2 regions of the Pseudobacteroides sp. genome follow, and region 1 is predicted to be linked to the other one. Evidence: predicted binding sites of a transcription regulator. Region 1 holds the regulator's gene; the other holds the start of a gene.
The links. Region 1 encodes HrcA, which represses chaperone genes, less so after heat shock. Its sites were predicted from a motif close to TGTTAGCACTCNNNNNNNNNGAGTGCTAACA; they were not measured.
Positions count from the first base shown of each region.

Region 1 (9,914 bases):
ATTTCCTCATCAATGCTGCATCTATCTGCAAATATAGCAACCTCGGTTGCTATACGATTCTCATCTATAGTTTGCTGCTCTGTAAGTTCTTTTATCCTAGTCTCCAATTTTTGCTTATACTCTTTAGTTATTTCCGGTGCTCTAAGCTTTATATCACTTAACACACTATCAATAAATGCAAGTTTACCCAACAAATCATTTTTCAGACTTTCACCTTCTATTTGCCTCATCTTCACCAGTTCATGCAGTGCGTTTGACAGTGAAACCTTAAGTATATTCCATATCGCCTCACTATCCTGCTCTACCTTTTCAATCTTTAATACATCAGGGAATTTGGCAATAAGCGAAGCGGATATATCATCCTCAAGATGGTGCTTGTCTTTTAACATCACCACTGCATTTAGATATGCTTTTGCTAAAGCTTCATCTATAACAACAGTCTTGGAATCATCATTGCGGTCCTCTAAAGATATGAACACGTCTATCTTTCCTCTTGAAACCACTTTTGATATTTCGGATCTGATCTTATCCTCCAAGCATGAAATCTGCCTTGGCATCTTGACAAATATATCGCTGTACCTGTGATTTACCGTTTTAATCTCTGCCAGAATAAGTTTGCCATCATCCTGGAATTCCCCTCTTCCAAAACCTGTCATACTCTTTATCATATGTCTTTCATCCTTTTCAAAGTCTAATATGTATTATAACATAGATTGCAATATTTTAAAGATTTTTTTTAAATTTTCATATATTTTTTCTGGTTTTCTCACGTTTACTCTGTTTTTCAAAGGCTTAAGTAATATTTCAAAAACAAATCAGCCAATATCCCCCAGTTCGTACATTATTATAGAAAGTACCAGCAAACCCGCAGTTTCGGTCCTTAGTATCCTTGGACCTAATGTTACCGGTACACAGCCATTTTCTACAGCCAAATCTACCTCATTATTTGAGAATCCACCCTCTGGGCCGATCATAACTGAAATAGTTTTGGCCCCACCACCTTTTAAAACCGGCTTAAGCTTATTTCCCGTTTCTTTTTCGTACGGAATCAAATTCAAGTCAGCCTGCTTTGCTTCGGTAATAGATTGACGAAAAGTCACAGGAGCTTCAACAATTGGCATTATTCCCCTATTACATTGTTTTGATGCTTCTATTGCTATCCTTTGCCACCTTGTGATCTTATTCTTTATATCCTTTTCACTATTTATTTTAACAACAGTTCTCTCCGTAATAACAGGGACTATTCGCTTAACCCCCATTTCTACAGATTTCTGAATGATCATATCCATTTTGTCAGACTTGGGGACCCCTTGAAATAAAGTTATGTCGATTTCAGATTCATTGGTATTTTTATAACTGTCAACTATTGTGGTGGTAACATAATTGGCGGCATAACTGTCAATTACAACACTGTAATCCCAGCAATTCCCGTCACTGATTATAAGAGAGTCTCCCTGCCTTAAGCGGAGAACATTCTTTATATGATTAAAATCTTCACCTGATATGGTTATTTTCTCATTTTCTATATTTTCCGATTTTACAAAGAACCTTGGCATTTAAATGCGATCGCCACCCATTCACCCATTTCTAATATTTCGACGGCTTTAAAACCTTTAGAAGCATACGCGTCCAGTACCTCCTGCTTTCTTTCTTTTATTATACCGGAGGTAAGAAAATACCCTTCTTTATTTACATAATAAGGCATTGACTCTGATATGTCAACAATAACACTCGCTATGATATTAGCTATAACCACATCATACTTAAAGGGTAATACGTCACCTAATACTCCCTTTAGTACCTCAATACCTTTATCGGCATTATTTAGTTTACAGTTATCTGTGGCCACCTTTACAGCAACCTCATCAATGTCCACAGCTTTTATATCTTTTGCCCCAAGCTTATATGCTATGATTGACAGTATTCCGGTACCACAGCCTAAATCCAAAATGCTGTCGCCATCCTTCAAGTACTTCTCCAGCAGCTGTGCACACATCATGGTTGTTTCATGTGTCCCTGTACCAAAAGCCATTCCAGGATCAAGCTCAATTACAATATCACCACCGGATTCTTCATACTGTTCCCATGATGGTTTAATAACTACCCTTTCAGCTATTTTTATCGGCTTGTAGTATTTTTTCCATGAGGTCGCCCAATCCTCGTCATCAACCTCATTGTATCCCATATAACCTTTACCTGTGTCAAGAAAATTTCCTATAAAATTTATTTTCTCATTAATTAATCCGATTAATTCATTAAGGTTCTTTTCATTAGAAAAATAGGCTTTAATTTTAACATCTTCGCCTAAATTGTCAAAAAACGCCTGGTCTGCATAATCCAAAGTACCAGGCTTTAGAAGCTCCTTTCTGATATCATTGGGGTCTTCAATGGCAACCCCGCCGGCTCCTATTGAAGTAAGCATTTCCGACATAGCATCACTTGCTTCTTCTGTTGTATTTATAATAATTTCATACCACTTCATCTTATCCTCTTTCTTCCTGAAACTTTTTTAAAATGCAATAGGTTTGGCAATCAAAGCTTTACATTCCAAGTGCATCTTTCATTTTTTCAAAAAAGCTTTTTCTCTGTTCATGGGTTTCTTCGCTTACCTCTGCAAATTCTCTCAGCAATGCCTTCTGATTTTCATTAAGCTTTTTGGGGACCTCTATATTAACACGTACATATTGATCGCCTCTGCCATTTCCCCTCAAATAAGGCACACCTTTTCCTTTAAGTCTGAAAACTGTTGCCGTCTGAGTAGCTTCCGGAATGGTATATTTTACCTTTCCGTCAAGTGTGGGCACCTCCAGTTCGCAGCCTAAAGCCGCCTGCACAAAGGTAATGGGCATGTCGCAAATAATGTCATTCCCCTGCCTTGTAAACAGTGCATGGGCCTTGACCCTGACGTTTATATACAAATCACCCCGCGGACCACCCTTTGAACCAGGCTCTCCTTCTCCCCTCAGTGATATGGTTTGCCCATCGTCTATACCCTGCGGAATTTTAATCTTTAATTTAACACTCTTTCTTGTTTTTCCCTTACCATTACATGTATTACATGGGTCGCTTACGATTTTCCCTTCCCCACGGCATGCATCGCAAGCCCGAACATTTACAAACTGTCCGAATGGCGTGCTCTGCTTGTATTGAACCTGGCCGGAACCATTACACTGCTTACATGTTGAAGGTGTTGTCCCTGGCTTTGCTCCGCTTCCATTACATGTTGTACAATTTTCCATTCTATTTAGGGAAATCTCTTTTTCAGTTCCAAAAGCTGCTTCTTCAAAGGCAACTTCCATGGAATACTTCAAATCATTGCCTTTTTGCGGTCCGCTCTTGCCCCTTGAAGACCTGCCACCGCCAAAGAAAGTCTCAAAAATATCACCGATTCCACCAAAGTCGAAGTCACTAAAGCCGCCGCCTCCAAAACCACCAAAGCCGTTTGGATCAGTTCCGGCATGACCATACTGATCATAACGGGTCCTTTTTTGAGAATCGCTTAACACCTCATAGGCCTCGTTAATTTCTTTGAATTTAGCTTCAGCAGTCTTATCACCTGGATTTACATCAGGATGATATTTTTTAGCAAGCTTTCTGTATGCCTTTTTTATATCTGCATCGGATGCTCCCTTATCCAATTCGAGGATTTCATAGTAATCTCTCTTATCAGCCATCCTATCAACTCCAATCTATAGTCTATAACCTTATACATTACAATAGCCAAAGCCATAAGTGAGACATGGGGGTAACTTTCAAAACCGCCAGGCAGCTTTGTATCTTGAAAATCCGCGGTGATATAAGTTTCCCGATGTCTAACCCATGACTTTGGCCTATTTTTTTATTAAATATTATTTATTGTCCTCATCAACAACCTTGTAGTCAGCGTCATATACGTTATCGGAACCTCCCATTTCAGGTCCTCCCTGTGCTGCTGCACCAGGATCAAAACCTGCACCAGCAGCCCCATCAGCCCCTGCTCCGGTATTCTGATACATTTTTGAAGAAATTTCGTAGAAAGCTTGTGTCAAAGCTTCTGTTGCCTTCTTAATATTTTCGGTATCGGTGCCCTTAAGTGCTTCCTTAACCTTATTAACTTCATCCTGTATTTTCGCTTTATCCTCGGAACTTAGCTTATCACCAAGCTCGTTAAGCTGCTTTTCACACTGGAATACCATAGAATCGGCGTTATTTCTGATATCCACTTCTTCCTTTTTCTTCTTATCTTCAGCAGCATATTTTTCAGCTTCTTTTACTGCTTTATCTATTTCATCATCGGACAGATTCGTAGAAGCAGTAATAGTAACCTTCTGTTCGTTTCCAGTACCAAGATCCTTTGCAGAAACATGAACTATACCGTTGGCATCTATATCAAATGTAACTTCAATCTGAGGCACGCCTCTAGGTGCAGGAGGAATTCCTGTAAGCTGGAATCTTCCGAGGGTTTTGTTATACTGGGCCATTTCCCTTTCGCCCTGTAAAACGTGGATCTCAACGCTGGTCTGTCCGTCAGCAGCAGTTGAGAATACCTGGCTCTTTTTGGCAGGTATTGTAGTATTTCTTTCAATAAGCTTTGTACATACTCCGCCTAATGTCTCAATACCGAGTGACAATGGCGTAACATCTAAAAGAAGAAGGTCTTTAACTTCTCCAGTCAATACCCCTGCCTGAATAGAAGCACCTACTGCCACACATTCGTCAGGGTTGATACCTTTAAAAGGCTCTTTACCAAGGTACTTCTTAACAGCTTCCTGAACAGCAGGAATTCTGCTTGATCCACCTACCAACAGTATTTTATCTATTTTATCTACACTAAGTCCTGCATCTTTCATCGCTTGCCTTGTTGGCTCCATAGTCTTTTCAACCAGATCTGCAGTAATCTCATCAAACTTGGCCCTTGTAAGCGTAACATCAAGGTGCTTAGGTCCTGTTGCATCAGCAGTTATAAAAGGAAGGTTTATATTTGTAGTTGTTACACCTGAAAGCTCTATTTTAGCTTTTTCTGCAGCTTCCTTCAATCTCTGGAGAGCCATCTTGTCATTTCTTAAGTCTATGCCGTTTTCCTTTTTAAATGTATCGGCAAGATAATCCATGACCCTCTGATCAAAGTCGTCGCCGCCGAGTCTATTGTTACCATGTGTAGCAAGAACTTCAAAAACCCCATCGCCTATTTCAAGAATGGATACGTCAAAGGTTCCTCCACCCAAGTCAAATACCAGTATTTTCTGGTCATGTTCCTTATCAAGACCATATGCCAAAGCTGCAGCAGTAGGTTCATTGATAATTCTTAGAACTTCCAGACCTGCTATTTTACCTGCATCCTTTGTTGCCTGTCTCTGGGAGTCACTGAAATATGCAGGAACTGTAATAACAGCCTGAGTTATTTTTTCTCCAAGAAATGCCTCTGCATCAGCTTTAAGCTTTTGCAGTATCATAGCAGATATTTCCTGGGGGGTGTACTGGCTATCGTCAATCTTAACCTTTCTGTCTGTTCCCATATCCCTTTTGATTGATATTACTGTTCTGTCAGGATTTGTTATAGCCTGACGTTTAGCCACCTGTCCTACCAGTCTTTCGCCTGTTTTTGAAAACGCAACAACTGAAGAAGTAGTTCTGCTGCCTTCTGGATTTGGTATTACGACAGGTTCTCCACCTTCCATAACCGCTACACATGAATTTGTTGTTCCTAAATCTATTCCTATTACTTTTGCCATATAATCTATCCTCCTCTAAATAATCAGTTAGCCACCTTAACCATACTATGACGAATTATTTTATCTTTTAAAACGTAACCCTTCTGAAACTCCTCAACAATTGTACTATCCCCATATGAATCGTCCTCAATATGCATAACAGCATTATGTAGTTGAGGATCAAAGTTTTCCCCTATGGATTTAATTTCCTCAACGCCCAAATCCTTCAGTGCATCCTTAAGCTGTCTGTACACAAGTTCCATGCCTTCTTTGAAAGAACTGTTTGTAGCCGGATCATTTTCAGCTGCTTTTATAGCCCTCTCAAAATTATCAACAACAGGAAGCATGGCTAATACAGTTTCTCCTACAGCATCCCAATAAAGTGCCTCTTTTTCTTTTGCTGTCCTCTTTTTATAATTATCAAATTCGGCAGCAGTGCGCTGGAGCATATTAAAATACTCATCACACTGTTTACTCTTTTGCTCGAGCATTGCCTTTATTTCATCAGTACCAGAAGCATTATCACTGTTACTGCTTGCTGTTTCCTGATCATTCAAACCCGAAGTAGTGCTTTCATTTTCCATCGATGGGTTTGGTGTTTCCTTTTGATTATCCTTCTTGTCATTACCGTTTGTAAATATACCCATATCGTATTGTTCCGCCCTCCCCGTATATTGTTTGTAGTTTAGCTGTCATCCAAATCACCAATATATTTTAGTATTTCTTCATTTAACTTCCTTTTAAGGAAATTCATCGAAGAAATAACCTTTGCATACTCCATTCTGGTAGGCCCAATTACGCCTATAGTTCCAAGTACAATATTGCCGATACTGTATGTTGCCGTAACCAGGCTGCAATCCTTTATCTGTTGAATATCATTCTCTGTACCTATTTGTACGCCTATACTATCATCAATATTTTTGTTGTTAAGAATCTTGTATATCTTTTCTTTTTCGTCCAGAACATTTAAAAATTCCTTTGCTTTTACAATATCCATGAACTCCGGAAAGTTAAGTATGTTAGTAGTACCTTCCAAATAAACATCAGAATAATCTATATTGTTTATAGAATCTATTATACCGTCTATTATCGGTATTAATATTTCCTTCGTAACCCCTAATTCCTTCTCTATTTCCAGCATTATATTGTTGCTTATCTGATCTATAGTAAGACCATTTAACTTACTGTTTAATACATTTGACAGCATTATCAGCAAGTCTGCAGTAACATTATCGTGAATTTTAATAAAGCTATTCCTAACCACATTTGCACTTGTAACCACTATAACAAGTGCTCTGCCCGGCTGAACGGGCACAACCTGTACAGCCTTCAGAATGCTCTTTTTCAACTGCGGAGCAATTGCAATCGATGTATATTTTGTGATCTTCGACATTATCATCGATGCCTGCCTTATAAGTTGAGTCATCTCATTAATCCGCACTTCCAATGCCTGTTTTATTGAGTCAGCTTCTTCAGTAGACAATACCTTTTCTTTCATCAACTCATTGACATATAGTCTATAGCCTTTGTCAGAAGGAATCCTACCGGCAGAAGTATGGGGCTGTGCTAAAAAACCCATTTCCTCCAAATCCGCCATTTCGTTTCTAATAGTAGCAGAACTCAAACCAAGCTCATGTTTCCTTGCGATTGTCCTTGAACCGATAGGTTCTGCTGTGTCAATGTAGTCATCAATAATAGCTTGAAGGATTCTTCTTTTTCTATCATCCAAGTACATGTTCCAGCTCCCCTTTGTTAGCACTCTACTTTATTGAGTGCTAATTATAATTTAAATATATCCCCATGGCAGTTATTTGTCAAGTATTTTATGCTAAAATCCCAAGAATTACAAATATCATATTGATGGGTAACTCTTTCTATATGATATGTGGTTAATCTATATCTATAAACTCCATAAACACCTGATTTGCGTAGTCCAGTCCTGTTTGTGTAAGCAAGAGTCTTCCAGCTTTGTGCTCGACCAATCCTTTGCCAATTAATTTTTTAAACTTACCTCCAAACTTATCCATTATTTCAATTCCATATCTTCCCTTGAACTCTGACTGAGAGATGCCGCAGGTAAGCCTCATTCCAAGAATAATATATTCCGACATGCTTTCTGCTTCATCTATAATTGCTTCTCCTTCTATATATTTACCCTCATATTCCATATAATTTTTAATATAATCTTCTATATTATAAAGGTTATTATATCTTTTTTTGTTAAAGTATGAGTGCGCACCTGCTCCAAGTCCTAAATATTCTTTCGCCTTCCAATATATAAGGTTGTGCTTGCATTCATAGCCTTCCAGTGCAAAATTGGATATTTCGTACATGCCATAACCATGCCCTGCCAGTTGTCTTTTGGCAAGATAATACATTTCTCTGTCCGTATGGTCATCTATTTCATCAATCTCTCCATGCTCATACTTTTCCCAAAAAACAGTATTCTCTTCTATTTTAAGACTATAGCAGGATATATGCTCCGGTCCTAAATCTGCTACATTATTAACCGTCTCTGCCCAATCCTCCAATGTTTGATGGGGAAGAGAAAAAATCATATCTATATTAATATTATTAAATCCAATCTCTCTTGCAAGCTTATAATTATCGACAAACTCTTCTATGCTGTGAACCCTTCCGATGTTCTTTAACAGCCTGTTTTGCCACGCCTGAAGTCCGATACTCAGTCTGTTTATTCCTATATATTTATATGCTCTCAGCTTATCTTCTGATAATGTTCCGGGATTTGATTCGAGGCTTATCTCTGCATCTGCTGCAATTTTAAAGTGCTGGCGGCACAACCTTACAACATCCTCAATATATCGGGAATCCACACTCGAAGGCGTTCCACCACCTATAAAAACAGTCTTTACTTCATATCCCTCTGCTCTTTCACCATAAATGATTATTTCTTTTTTTAATGCCTCAAAATAGGCTTCGACCAACTCGCTCTTATTGGAAAAGGAATTAAAATCGCAATAATAGCATTTTGATTTACAAAAAGGAACATGTATATAAAGCCCAATACTCTTTTCCATAATAGCTCCAATAGAAATAATAAATTAAAAAATATATAGTAGCAGCAGAAAATTTTTTTAAGTATCCAGCTTCAAAACGGTCATAAATGCTTCTTGAGGGACTTCTACACTTCCAACCTGTCTCATCCTCTTTTTACCCTCTTTTTGCTTTTCAAGAAGCTTTTTCTTTCTGGTTATGTCCCCGCCGTAGCACTTTGAAAGAACGTCTTTTCTGTAAGCCTTTACGGTCTCCCTTGCAATTATCTTTCCTCCGATACAAGCCTGTATGGGGATTTCAAACTGCTGCCTGGGTATTGACTCCTTAAGCTTTTCCGCTATTCTTCTTCCCCTTGCATAAGCCTTTTCAGTATGAACAATAAACGAAAGGGCATCAACTATATCTCCATTTAGCAGTATGTCCAGTTTTACTAGGGTAGAAGGCGTGTATCCCATTAGCTCATAATCCAACGAAGCATAACCTCTTGACCTGGATTTTAGAGCATCAAAAAAGTCATATATTATTTCATTTAGGGGCATTTCATATAAAAGCATTACCCTTCCCTCATCAATGTATTTCATATCCTTATATATGCCGCGTCTTTCCTGACTGAGATCCATAACACTGCCCACATACTCGGTAGGAAGCATAATGGAGCACTTAACCATAGGTTCTTCCATTGAGCTGATTTCTGCAGTCGGCGGTAAGTTGGACGGGTTGTCGATGAATATGGTTGTCCCGTCAGATTTGTTGATTTTATAAATAACACTTGGTGCTGTTGTCACCAGGTCCAGATCATATTCCCTTTCAAGCCTTTCCTGAATAATCTCCATATGCAAAAGACCCAAAAATCCGCATCTAAAACCGAATCCAAGTGCAATGGATGACTCCGGTTCAAAACTTAGTGATGCATCGTTAAGCTGTAGTTTTTCTAGGGCATCCCTCAAATCTCCATATTTTGATCCGTCAGCCGGGTATATACCACAGAAAACCATTGAATTTACCTTTTTATAACCGGGCAAAGGCTCTTTCGTAGGGTTATTTGATAGGGTTACAGTATCACCTACCCTGGTATCTCGGACATTTTTTATACTGGCTGCAATATAGCCAACCTCTCCCGCTAAAAGCTCTCCGGATGAAAAAAGTGATCCTGGCCTGAAATATCCTACTTCGGTAACAACGAATTCCTTACCGGTGTACATCATCCTT
Region 1 is NZ_DATCTU010000108.1:8,753-18,666, reverse strand. Features, by position in the region: gene VIO64_RS17590 (YicC/YloC family endoribonuclease) at 1-668, opposite strand, end outside; gene VIO64_RS17585 (16S rRNA (uracil(1498)-N(3))-methyltransferase) at 816-1,556, opposite strand; gene prmA (50S ribosomal protein L11 methyltransferase) at 1,538-2,482, opposite strand; gene dnaJ (molecular chaperone DnaJ) at 2,541-3,674, opposite strand; gene dnaK (molecular chaperone DnaK) at 3,849-5,711, opposite strand; gene grpE (nucleotide exchange factor GrpE) at 5,735-6,337, opposite strand; gene hrcA (heat-inducible transcriptional repressor HrcA) at 6,376-7,425, opposite strand; gene hemW (radical SAM family heme chaperone HemW) at 7,580-8,728, opposite strand; gene lepA (translation elongation factor 4) at 8,786-9,914, opposite strand, start outside.

Region 2 (9,914 bases), on a different contig from region 1:
CCCAATCGATGGTGTCCCAGGTCTTACTGTTGCTAATCTTAATCCGGAGGAAGCAGCTAGAGAATATAGGGAGTCAGTTATTTCTCCTTACAGGGGAAAACTGCCGGATAGTGTTATCGTAAATATGGAGGAGCAGCTTTCAGGTTCATGCACTGTGGAGATAGCAGCTTTTGACCAGTTTTCAAACTTTATAACAGATAAGTCAACAGAAAATAAATATGACTATATCATTTTTGATACTGCTCCAACAGGACATACCCTTCGTATGCTTCAGTTACCTTCAGCTTGGAGTAATTTCATCAGTGAAAGTACCCATGGTGCATCTTGCTTAGGGCAGTTATCAGGGCTTGAAGCTAAAAAAGGTATATATAAGGAAGCTGTATTAAACCTTTCAGATAAGGATAAAACAACATTGATTCTTGTTTCTAGACCTGAGGAAACTCCATTACTTGAAGCTGAACGTTCAAGTCTTGAACTTAGCGATTTAGGCATTAATAATCAGCTTCTAATTATAAATGGAGTTTTGGGTGAAGCTTCTGATGTATTATCAAATAAAATATTTGATAAACAGCAAAATGCCATAAGTAGTATGCCTGAAGGACTAAAGAAATTTAAGACATATACACTTCCACTTCGTTCCTACAATATTTTAGGTCTCGATAAAATAAGAGCATTTTTCAACAATGACAGCTACAAAAACATTAACATGGAAATAAAATCAAATGAATTAAAGCATATCAATGCTTTAATTGATGATATTTATACAACTGGGAAAAAGGTTGTTTTCACCATGGGCAAGGGTGGGGTTGGAAAGACAACTATTGCAGCGACAATAGCAATTGCTCTGGGTAAAAAAGGTGTTAAGGTGCACCTGACTTCTACTGACCCGGCAGACCATCTTAAATATGTCATAGAAGGTGCTGAAAATATAACCCTCAGCAAAATTGATGAAAAGCAAGAGTTACTAAAATATCAAAATGAGGTGTTGAGCAAGGCACGTGAAACTATGAGTGAGGATGACATTGCATATGTCGAAGAGGATTTGAGATCTCCTTGCACTCAAGAGATTGCTGTGTTCAGAGCATTTGCTGAAATAGTTGATAAGTCCGAGAAAGAGGTTGTAGTTATCGATACAGCACCGACCGGGCATACTCTTTTGCTGCTTGATTCTACACAAAGTTATCACAGAGAGGTTCAAAGAACAAAGGGTGAAACTCCTGTGTCAGTTCAGAGATTACTACCAAGACTTAGAGATGACAAACTAACTGAAGTGGTTATTGTTACTTTACCTGAGGCTACACCTGTATTTGAAGCCATGAGACTCAAAGAAGACTTAGGTCGTGCCGGGATAAAAAACAATTGGTGGGTTGTTAATCAATGTCTTTCAATGACAGATACGAAAAATCCAATGCTAATTGCTCGCGCTGAAGCTGAAACCCAGTGGATCGAAAAAGTAAATGGTATAAGCGCAGGAAACTTTGTGGCAATACCGTGGCTTGAGGATGCTTCAATTGAGCGTATTATTAAAAGTATATAGAAGGGAATGTTATTCAAATGGAAAATGAAAATAAAGCGAGATTGTCGTTTTTAGACAGGTTTTTAACACTTTGGATTTTTATCGCAATGGCTATAGGCGTTGTAGGGGGATACTTCTTCCCGGATTTAGCAAAATCACTTAGTAATTTTAGTACAGGAACAATTTCATGGCCGATAGCAATTGGTCTAATAATTATGATGTATCCGCCCCTTGCAAAAGTTAAGTATGAAGAGATTGGCAAGGTTGTTCAAAATAAAAAAGTATTTACGTTTTCACTTATTCAAAACTGGATCATTGGACCCATTTTAATGTTTGGTTTAGCAGCCTTAATGCTAGGGGATAAACCTGGTTTTGCCATTGGGCTTGTTATAATAGGCCTTGCAAGATGTATTGCAATGGTTATAGTTTGGAATACCCTTGCCAAAGGTGATAATGAATACTGTGCGGCATTGGTAGCTCTAAATTCTATATTCCAAATACTTTTATATACTGTGTATATTTATTTCTTTGCAACCCTTCTTCCTAAATGGTTAGGTCTTTCATGGGGAGGTCAGGTTGTTGATGTATCCATGATGGAAGTTGCAAAAAGTGTGCTTATCTATCTTGGTATTCCTTTTGCTGCTGGATTTATAACAAGGCTTGGTTTAATTAAGGCTAAAACAAAAGAGTGGTATGAAAACGTTTTTATTCCCAAAATATCTCCGCTGGCTTTAATAGCCTTGCTTTATACAATTGTAATCATGTTCATTACTAAAGGAGAACAGATCATTAAAAATCCCGGTGATGTAATCCGAATTGCTATACCATTATTGATATACTTTGCAATTATGTTCTTTGTAAGCTTCTATATGTCTTACAAGGGTGGATTTAAATATGATCAGACGGTAACCCTGGCATTTACAGCTGCAAGTAATAATTTTGAATTGGCAATTGCTGTTGCGGTAGCAGTATTTGGTATTGCATCGGATGTTGCTTTCACTGCAGTTATTGGACCACTTGTTGAAGTTCCAGTAATGATAGCTTTGGTAAATGCGGCACTTTTCTTCAGAAAGAAGTTTTTTGCTGATAACGGAGTGCCAAAAAAGGTGGGGACATGAGATTTGCGGTTTTAGGTGATGTTCACAGCAATATTGTTGCCCTCGAAAATGTATTAAAGGATATCGATAGTAAGAAGGTTGATTTCGTTTTATCAACTGGAGATCTGGTGGGTTATTTACCTTTTCCAAATGAAGTGGTTGAGATGGTTAGGAAAAGAGGAATTCTTTCCATTCAGGGAAATCATGATAAATATATAGGTTCCTGCGTGAGGGTGAATTCAGAAATTATCAGTAGAATGTCAGAACAGGAACTGGTTTCAAATGCGTCTGCTGCATTTACCAATATGACACTTACAGATGAAAATAGAAGATATTTAAGAAACATGCCAAGTAAATTACAACTTACCATTAAAAATAAGATTGTTTTATTAGTTCATGGAAGTCCTGAAAGAATTGATGAATATGTCTATGATGATGTTGAAAAGCTGAAAGTCCTTGCAGAACAGTCAGAGGAGGATATTATTATCTGCGGACATACGCATATACCTTTTCATAGAGAAATAATTGTCAAGCACTTTATAAATGCTGGGTCAGTAGGAAAGCCAAAGCATGGGAATGCAAATGCGACTTATGTGATTGTTGATATTTCTAAAGATAATATTTTTGTTGATATAATCGAGGTTAAATATGAGGTTGAAAAGATAATAAAGGTAGTGGAACAAGGTAATATGTTTGATAAAAAGCTTTGTGACATGCTGTTAAAGGGTTATTGATGAAGGAGGAATTGTGTATGAGGATACTGATTATTGGTGCGGTTGCTGCTGGAACATCGGCAGCCGCCAAAGCAAGAAGAAATAGCGAGGATGCAGAAATAATTATATATGAAAAAGATAGCTTCATTTCATACTCAGGGTGCGGTATGCCATACTACTTAGGTAAGCATATTGAAAAGGCTGAAGAATTGACTCCGCGTGATCCTGAATTTTTTAGAAGTAAATACAATGTTGATATACGAACAAGGCACGAGGTTTTATCAATTGAACCATCAAAAAAGGAATTGAAAGTTAGGAATCTGGAAACAAATGAAGTATTTTCTGATAACTACGACAAGCTTGTTCTTGCGACAGGTGCCAAGTCTGTTATTCCTCCCATTCCAGGAGTTGAAAAAAGTAATGTTTTTACCTTGCGAAATATTATAGACATGAATAAGATAGCCACATATATCGCTGAAAATATTCCACAAAAAGCAGTGATTGTTGGAACAGGCTTTATAGGCTTGGAAGTATGTGAAAACTTGTCCGATATTGGTTTAGAGGTAACTCTGGTGGAGAAGCTGCCACAAGTGACACCGGGACTCGATTCGGATATGGCAGTATATGTTGAAGCGCATCTAAAAAGCAAAGGTGTTAAGGTTTTAACAAATAGCGGAGTGATAGAGATAAGTGATAATGAGGTGTTTCTATCAAACGGAGAAAAAATACCAGCGGATATAATTATTATAGCTACCGGTGTGAGACCAAATGTTGAACTTGCAAAATCTGCAAACCTTGAACTTGGTCACACTGGAGCCATCAAGGTAAATAAAATGATGCAGACAAGTGACTCAGATATTTATGCCTGTGGTGATTGTATTGAGCAATATCAGCTTGTGACAGGTAAACCAGTTTATAGACCACTTGGTTCTACTGCCAATAAAACAGGAAGAATTGCCGGAGATTGTGTTACAGGGGGCTCCCTTGAATTCAGAGGAGTTCTTGGTACAGGGATTTTTAAGATGTTTGATTTGGCTGTCGCGCAGACAGGATTATCAGAACGTGAAGCAATAGAGCTGGGATTGGATGTCCAGGTGTGCCATAATATTAAGCCTAATAAACCTGAATACATGGGTGGTAAAGAGATTGTCATCAAGGCTGTTGCCGATAGAAACACTGGTAGACTTTTGGGCGTACAGATTATTGGCGAAGATGGAGTCGATAAGAGAATTGATGTATTTGTCACAGCTATAACCTTTGGGGCTAAAGCAGAGGACTTGTTCCATCTGGACTTGGCTTATGCACCACCCTTCTCAACCACAAAAGACCCTGTCATGTATACGGGTATGATTCTTGACAATGCAATTAATAAGGGACGCCCATTAATTACAGCCAAGGAGCTTGATACTCTTATTACTTCCGGTGAAAAATATAATTTGGTGGATGCAAGAGTTTCAAAGCAATATGATAAAGACCATGTTGATACGGCTGTTAATATTCCACATGAAAAATTAAGAAACCGAGTTGAAGAAATGGACAAAGATTTAATCACAATTACATACTGCAATAAAGGTGTTACAGGCAATGCAGCTCAGAATATACTGATTAACAAGGGATTTAATAGGGTATACAATATCTCGGGAGGACACAAAACTTTTAGTAAATGGAGGTCAAATGGTAATAGTTCAAAATAAAGTAAAGGGTGTTCAAACCTTTTGGCAATAATCAAACCTTTTAGCGGAAATTCTATACTTTTTAGCGTTAATCAAACCTTTTAGCAGAACTCGATTTCCGTTAAATTGTATCAAAATTATAGTTATTAGACAAATAATAACAAACTTTTTAATACAATGCAAAGTCACTGATTTCAGTGGCTTTCGTTGTTTTATGGGCAATCTCTAAACAAAATTTTGCTCGTTTTGCTCTTGTTTGAGGTCTTTTTTTAAAGATAATGCATACCCCTATTCAAAAATCTTAAATTTTGAATAGGGGTATGCATTATCTTTAATGAACCTGGACTGGGGCTGCGAAAGCATTGGAAACTGGCCTTATGAATTGTTTAGGTTGATTTTTATATAGCTTTTTAGCTTTAAAAGGTAATTGTGAAAGCCTTGTTCCGGGAGCAACAATACTGAACTCCTTACCACTATACCTTTCCTGCAAAGTCAATTTCTCTAATGGAATAACCTCTTTCTTTCATATCTTATAACTACACCAAAGCCTCCCTATAATATATATATATTTTGCTGTAAAGATGATTAAAATTGGCTAAGTCAAGATGTCCAAAGCCAGCTAAATCAGTTGCTATGGTTAAAAAATAGCATTTATTCAGAGAAGAGCCGATTATCCATTTTTTTTTTATATGTTTTCTTCTTATTTTTTCAATTTGTGGGCTATCGTATTTTTCAGAGTATTCCCAAAGACTTTTAAACTTAGCATCCTTTTTTAACTCATCTATCCACTTGTCAACTTCAAATTGTGAAGTCATAACATCACCTCTGAATACAGTATGTACATAAAACGAGTATTTTATTTCGTGAAATCTTTTCTTCTATTATGTGATTTTTGAAGGAGAACAAACTTAGCAAAAAAAATGACATAAAAAATTATAAAATTTTTTAAAAATATCTTGACAGAAAAAAATGAACTTAATAAAATATTATTAGCACTCGATGGCGTTGAGTGCTAATAAAGCGTTTTAATATTCCTTTTAACTTTTGATACTTATATTTATGGCGTTAATTCGTTATCGATATTTTATCTTAAAACTAGAGGGGGTTTTAAAGCGCTTTTTTGATTATGGAATATTAAAACGCATGAAATACTTAAAACGCAATTACGATGATGTTGTACAGAGGAGTGAAATGCTGATGACAAACAGGTTTGAGACAAAGCTTATCAGCTCTGACAGGCATTCCTATAGGGAGCTTTTTAAAAGGAATCCCGGCAATCCAATTCTCTCATCAAAGGATTGGCCCTATGCTGCAAATACAGTATTTAACCCTGCAGCAACCATGTATAACGGCAAGGTTCTGCTTCTGGCAAGGGTTGAGGATAGGAGAGGATTTTCTCATCTAACGAAGGCTGTCAGCGATGACGGTATAAACAATTGGGTGATAGATGAAAAGCCCACCCTCGAGCCTGATTCGGAGAGATATCCCGAGGAGGAATGGGGTATTGAGGACCCGAGGATTACCTGGGTGGAGGAGCTTAGGAAGTATGCTGTTGTATATACTGCCTACTCAAAAGGCGGCCCCTTGGTTTCAATGGCCTTAACGAAGGATTTTGAAAGCTATGAGAGATTGGGACCTGTAATGCCGCCGGAGGACAAGGATGCTGCACTGTTCCCGAAAAGAATTAACGGTAAATGGCTGCTTATACATAGACCCATTCCTGCACACCATGGACCGGGTGCTCATATATGGGTGTCACGGTCGGATGACCTTAAATATTGGGGAGAACACCAGATACTGATTGATGCAAGACAAGGCGGATGGTGGGATGCAAACAAGGTGGGACTTAACACACCTCCCCTTGAAACTCCTGAAGGCTGGCTCATACTTTACCATGGAGTACGACAGACTGCAGCCGGAGCCATATACAGGCTTGGACTCGCCCTTTTGGACCTTGAAAACCCCTTCAGGGTATTGCGGAGAAGTGATGAGTGGGTATTTGGCCCCCATGAGTTCTATGAAAGAGAAGGGGACGTAGATGATGTAGTGTTCCCCTGTGGGTGGGTATATGACGAAAAAACAGGGGAAATCAAGATGTATTATGGTGCAGCAGACACCTGTATTGCCATGGCAACCACCAATCTGAAGGATTTGCTGGAATATATCAAAAAGTGTCCTGAGCCAAAAGCTAATATGTAAAGCTTGTATTACACATAATGCAATAATGTAATTATATACTAACTGACTAAGATGGGAGGAATACATATGAAGGCATTATTTTTAGCAGGTGGGTTAGGAACCCGATTAAAACCAATTACAGATGACTTGCCTAAGCCAATGGTGCCAATTATGGGCAAGCCTCTTTTAGAAAGGAATATTGAAAACCTTAAAAAGCATGGTGTTGATGAGATTGTACTGAGCACCTGCTACAAGCCTCATAAAATTGAGAAGTATTTTGAAGACGGAAGAAAACTGGGAGTGAAAATCAGCTATATCTCCGAGGATGTGCCTTTGGGCACCGCTGGTGCAATCAAAAATGCACAGAGATTTTTCAATGACACCTTCCTGGTATTTAATGCAGATATCCTAAGCGACATTGATATCTCTGAAATGATACGTTTCCACAAGGAAAAGGGAGCCCTTGCAACCATTGCGGTAACGCAGGTTGACAATCCTTCAGCCTATGGAGTGATTGAGCATGATAAAAACGGATTCGTTACTGCCTTCAAGGAAAAGCCCCAGCCCCATGAAAGCAGCTCCAACCTGATCAATGCAGGTGTGTATATATTTGAACCGCAGCTTTTGGACGAAATTCCTTCTGGAAGGGCAGTGTCCATTGAAAGGGAAACATATCCGCTGCTCCTTCAAAAAGGATTTAAGATAGCAGTTTATAACCGGTGCTCCTATTGGCTTGACCTGGGTACACCCGAAAAATACCTTAAGGCTCATAATGATATCCTTGAAGGGAATTTGCAGATTGGTAACCATGACTTTAACAAAAATCTGCAATGCATCAGCAAGACGGCGAAGATAAGCCATAACGCAAAGATAATCGGGCCAGTGTATATAGGGGATAATGTTGAAATCGGCTCCTTTGCAGTTATAGGCCCGGATACTGCCTTGTGCGATGACTCTTCAGTTGGCATGGGTGCCAAGGTTGTAGGAAGTGTGGTCTGGGATCATGTTCATGTCGGAGGCGGAGCATCGGTTGTAAACTCAGTGGTTATGTCCAATTGCAGAGTTGATCGAAATAGTGAAGAGTATAATACTGTTTTGACAGAAAACTTCAGTCATCCGATAGCAGTGTAGAAAAGACAGCTTTAGCGAAAAAATGTGGACATTCCTCAACGTAAAAGGAATACTTTCAGAGAGGTGTGTCTCTTACAACAATAAAAAGGAGGTTTGGGCATGGTTTCAAACAGAATACGGAATGTGGCATTTTTAAGTACTTACCCTTCAAGGGAATGCGGACTTGCAACCTTTACCCAGGACCTTGTAAGGGAGCTTGATAACGTTAGTCTTTTAAATAAGCCAAAGGTTATCGCCGTGAGTAATAATGATTACAGCTACAGCGACAGGGTTATCATGGAGCTTTGGCAGCATGACAGGGAAAGCTATATCAACACAGCAGAGGCTATTAACAATTCAAATATAGAGCTTCTTGTAATAGAGCATGAGTACGGCATATTTGGTGGAGAGGCAGGCGAATACATACTTGACCTGGTTGACAACCTGCAAATACCATTTGTCACCACACTTCACACAGTACTTCCCAGACCTTCTGAAAAGCAAAGGGAAATACTGGAGCTGCTTGGCGAAAAAAGTGCTAAGATTATCACTATGGCAAAAAATACAAAGCCTATCCTTGAGAAGGTTTATGGTATAGACCCGTCAAAAATAGAGGTGATACACCATGGTGTACCCTACAGGATTCTCGAGTCAAGAGATACTCTGAAAGAAAAGCAAGGTCTTTCGGGTCGTAGCGTTGTCAGCACCTTCGGACTTTTAAGTCCAGGCAAAGGGCTGGAATATGGCATAGAAGCCATTGCAAAGGTGGCTAAGGAGCATAAGGACATTGTCTACCTGATTCTTGGACAGACACACCCATGTGTAAAAAAAGAGTCGGGCGAAGAATACAGGGAAAAGCTGATGGAATTGGTAGACAGGCTAGGAATAAAGGAGCATGTATGGTTTGTAGATAAATACCTTTCAAAGGATGAAATTATACACTATCTCCAGTTGTCGGACATCTACATGACACCGTACCTTGGAAAAGATCAAGCAGTCAGCGGAACCCTGGCTTACGCTGTCGGGTATGGAAGGGTCATAGTATCCACACCTTACAGTTATGCAAAGGAAATGCTTTCAGAGGGCAGAGGACTTCTGGCAGAGTTTAACGATGCCCATTCACTGGCAAGACATATCAAGTATGTATTAAAAAATCCAGAAGCTAAAAAGGAAATGGAAAGACGGACCTTGAGTGTTGGCAGGACTATGATGTGGGGTAATGTTGCAAATCATTATACAAAGCTCTTTATAGATACTCTTGAAGAAATGAAGCTTGTGGGCAGCATGGTGGTATGATGGGAAGGCTTTATATTAGTGAAGTTTTGAAGGACGACCACATCTTCCGGCTAACCGATGATACCGGAATGCTGCAGCACTCAAAATATTCCATTCCAGACCCGAACCATGGCTATACAACTGATGACAATGCCAGAGCATTGATTATGGCACTGATGCTGTATGGCAGATATGAAAAGAAGAAATACCTTGATCTTGTTTATAGGTATGCATCCTTTATATTAAACGCACAAAATAAAGAGGGCAAATTTAAAAACTTTATGAGCTATGACAGGAAATGGCTTGAGGAGGAAGGCTCGGAGGATTGCTTTGGTAGATGTCTGTGGGCGTT
Region 2 is NZ_DATCTU010000007.1:139,091-149,004, forward strand. Features, by position in the region: gene arsA (arsenical pump-driving ATPase) at 1-1,537, shown strand, start outside; gene arsB (ACR3 family arsenite efflux transporter) at 1,555-2,634, shown strand; gene VIO64_RS02020 (metallophosphoesterase family protein) at 2,631-3,347, shown strand; gene VIO64_RS02025 (FAD-dependent oxidoreductase) at 3,365-5,020, shown strand; gene VIO64_RS02030 (hypothetical protein) at 5,536-5,814, opposite strand; gene VIO64_RS02035 (glycosidase) at 6,197-7,198, shown strand; gene VIO64_RS02040 (sugar phosphate nucleotidyltransferase) at 7,265-8,308, shown strand; gene VIO64_RS02045 (glycosyltransferase family 4 protein) at 8,408-9,583, shown strand; gene VIO64_RS02050 (glycosyl transferase) at 9,580-9,914, shown strand, end outside.
Region 2: a site for HrcA is predicted at 5,987-6,017, ahead of VIO64_RS02035 (glycosidase). Genes of this name have one in related genera too.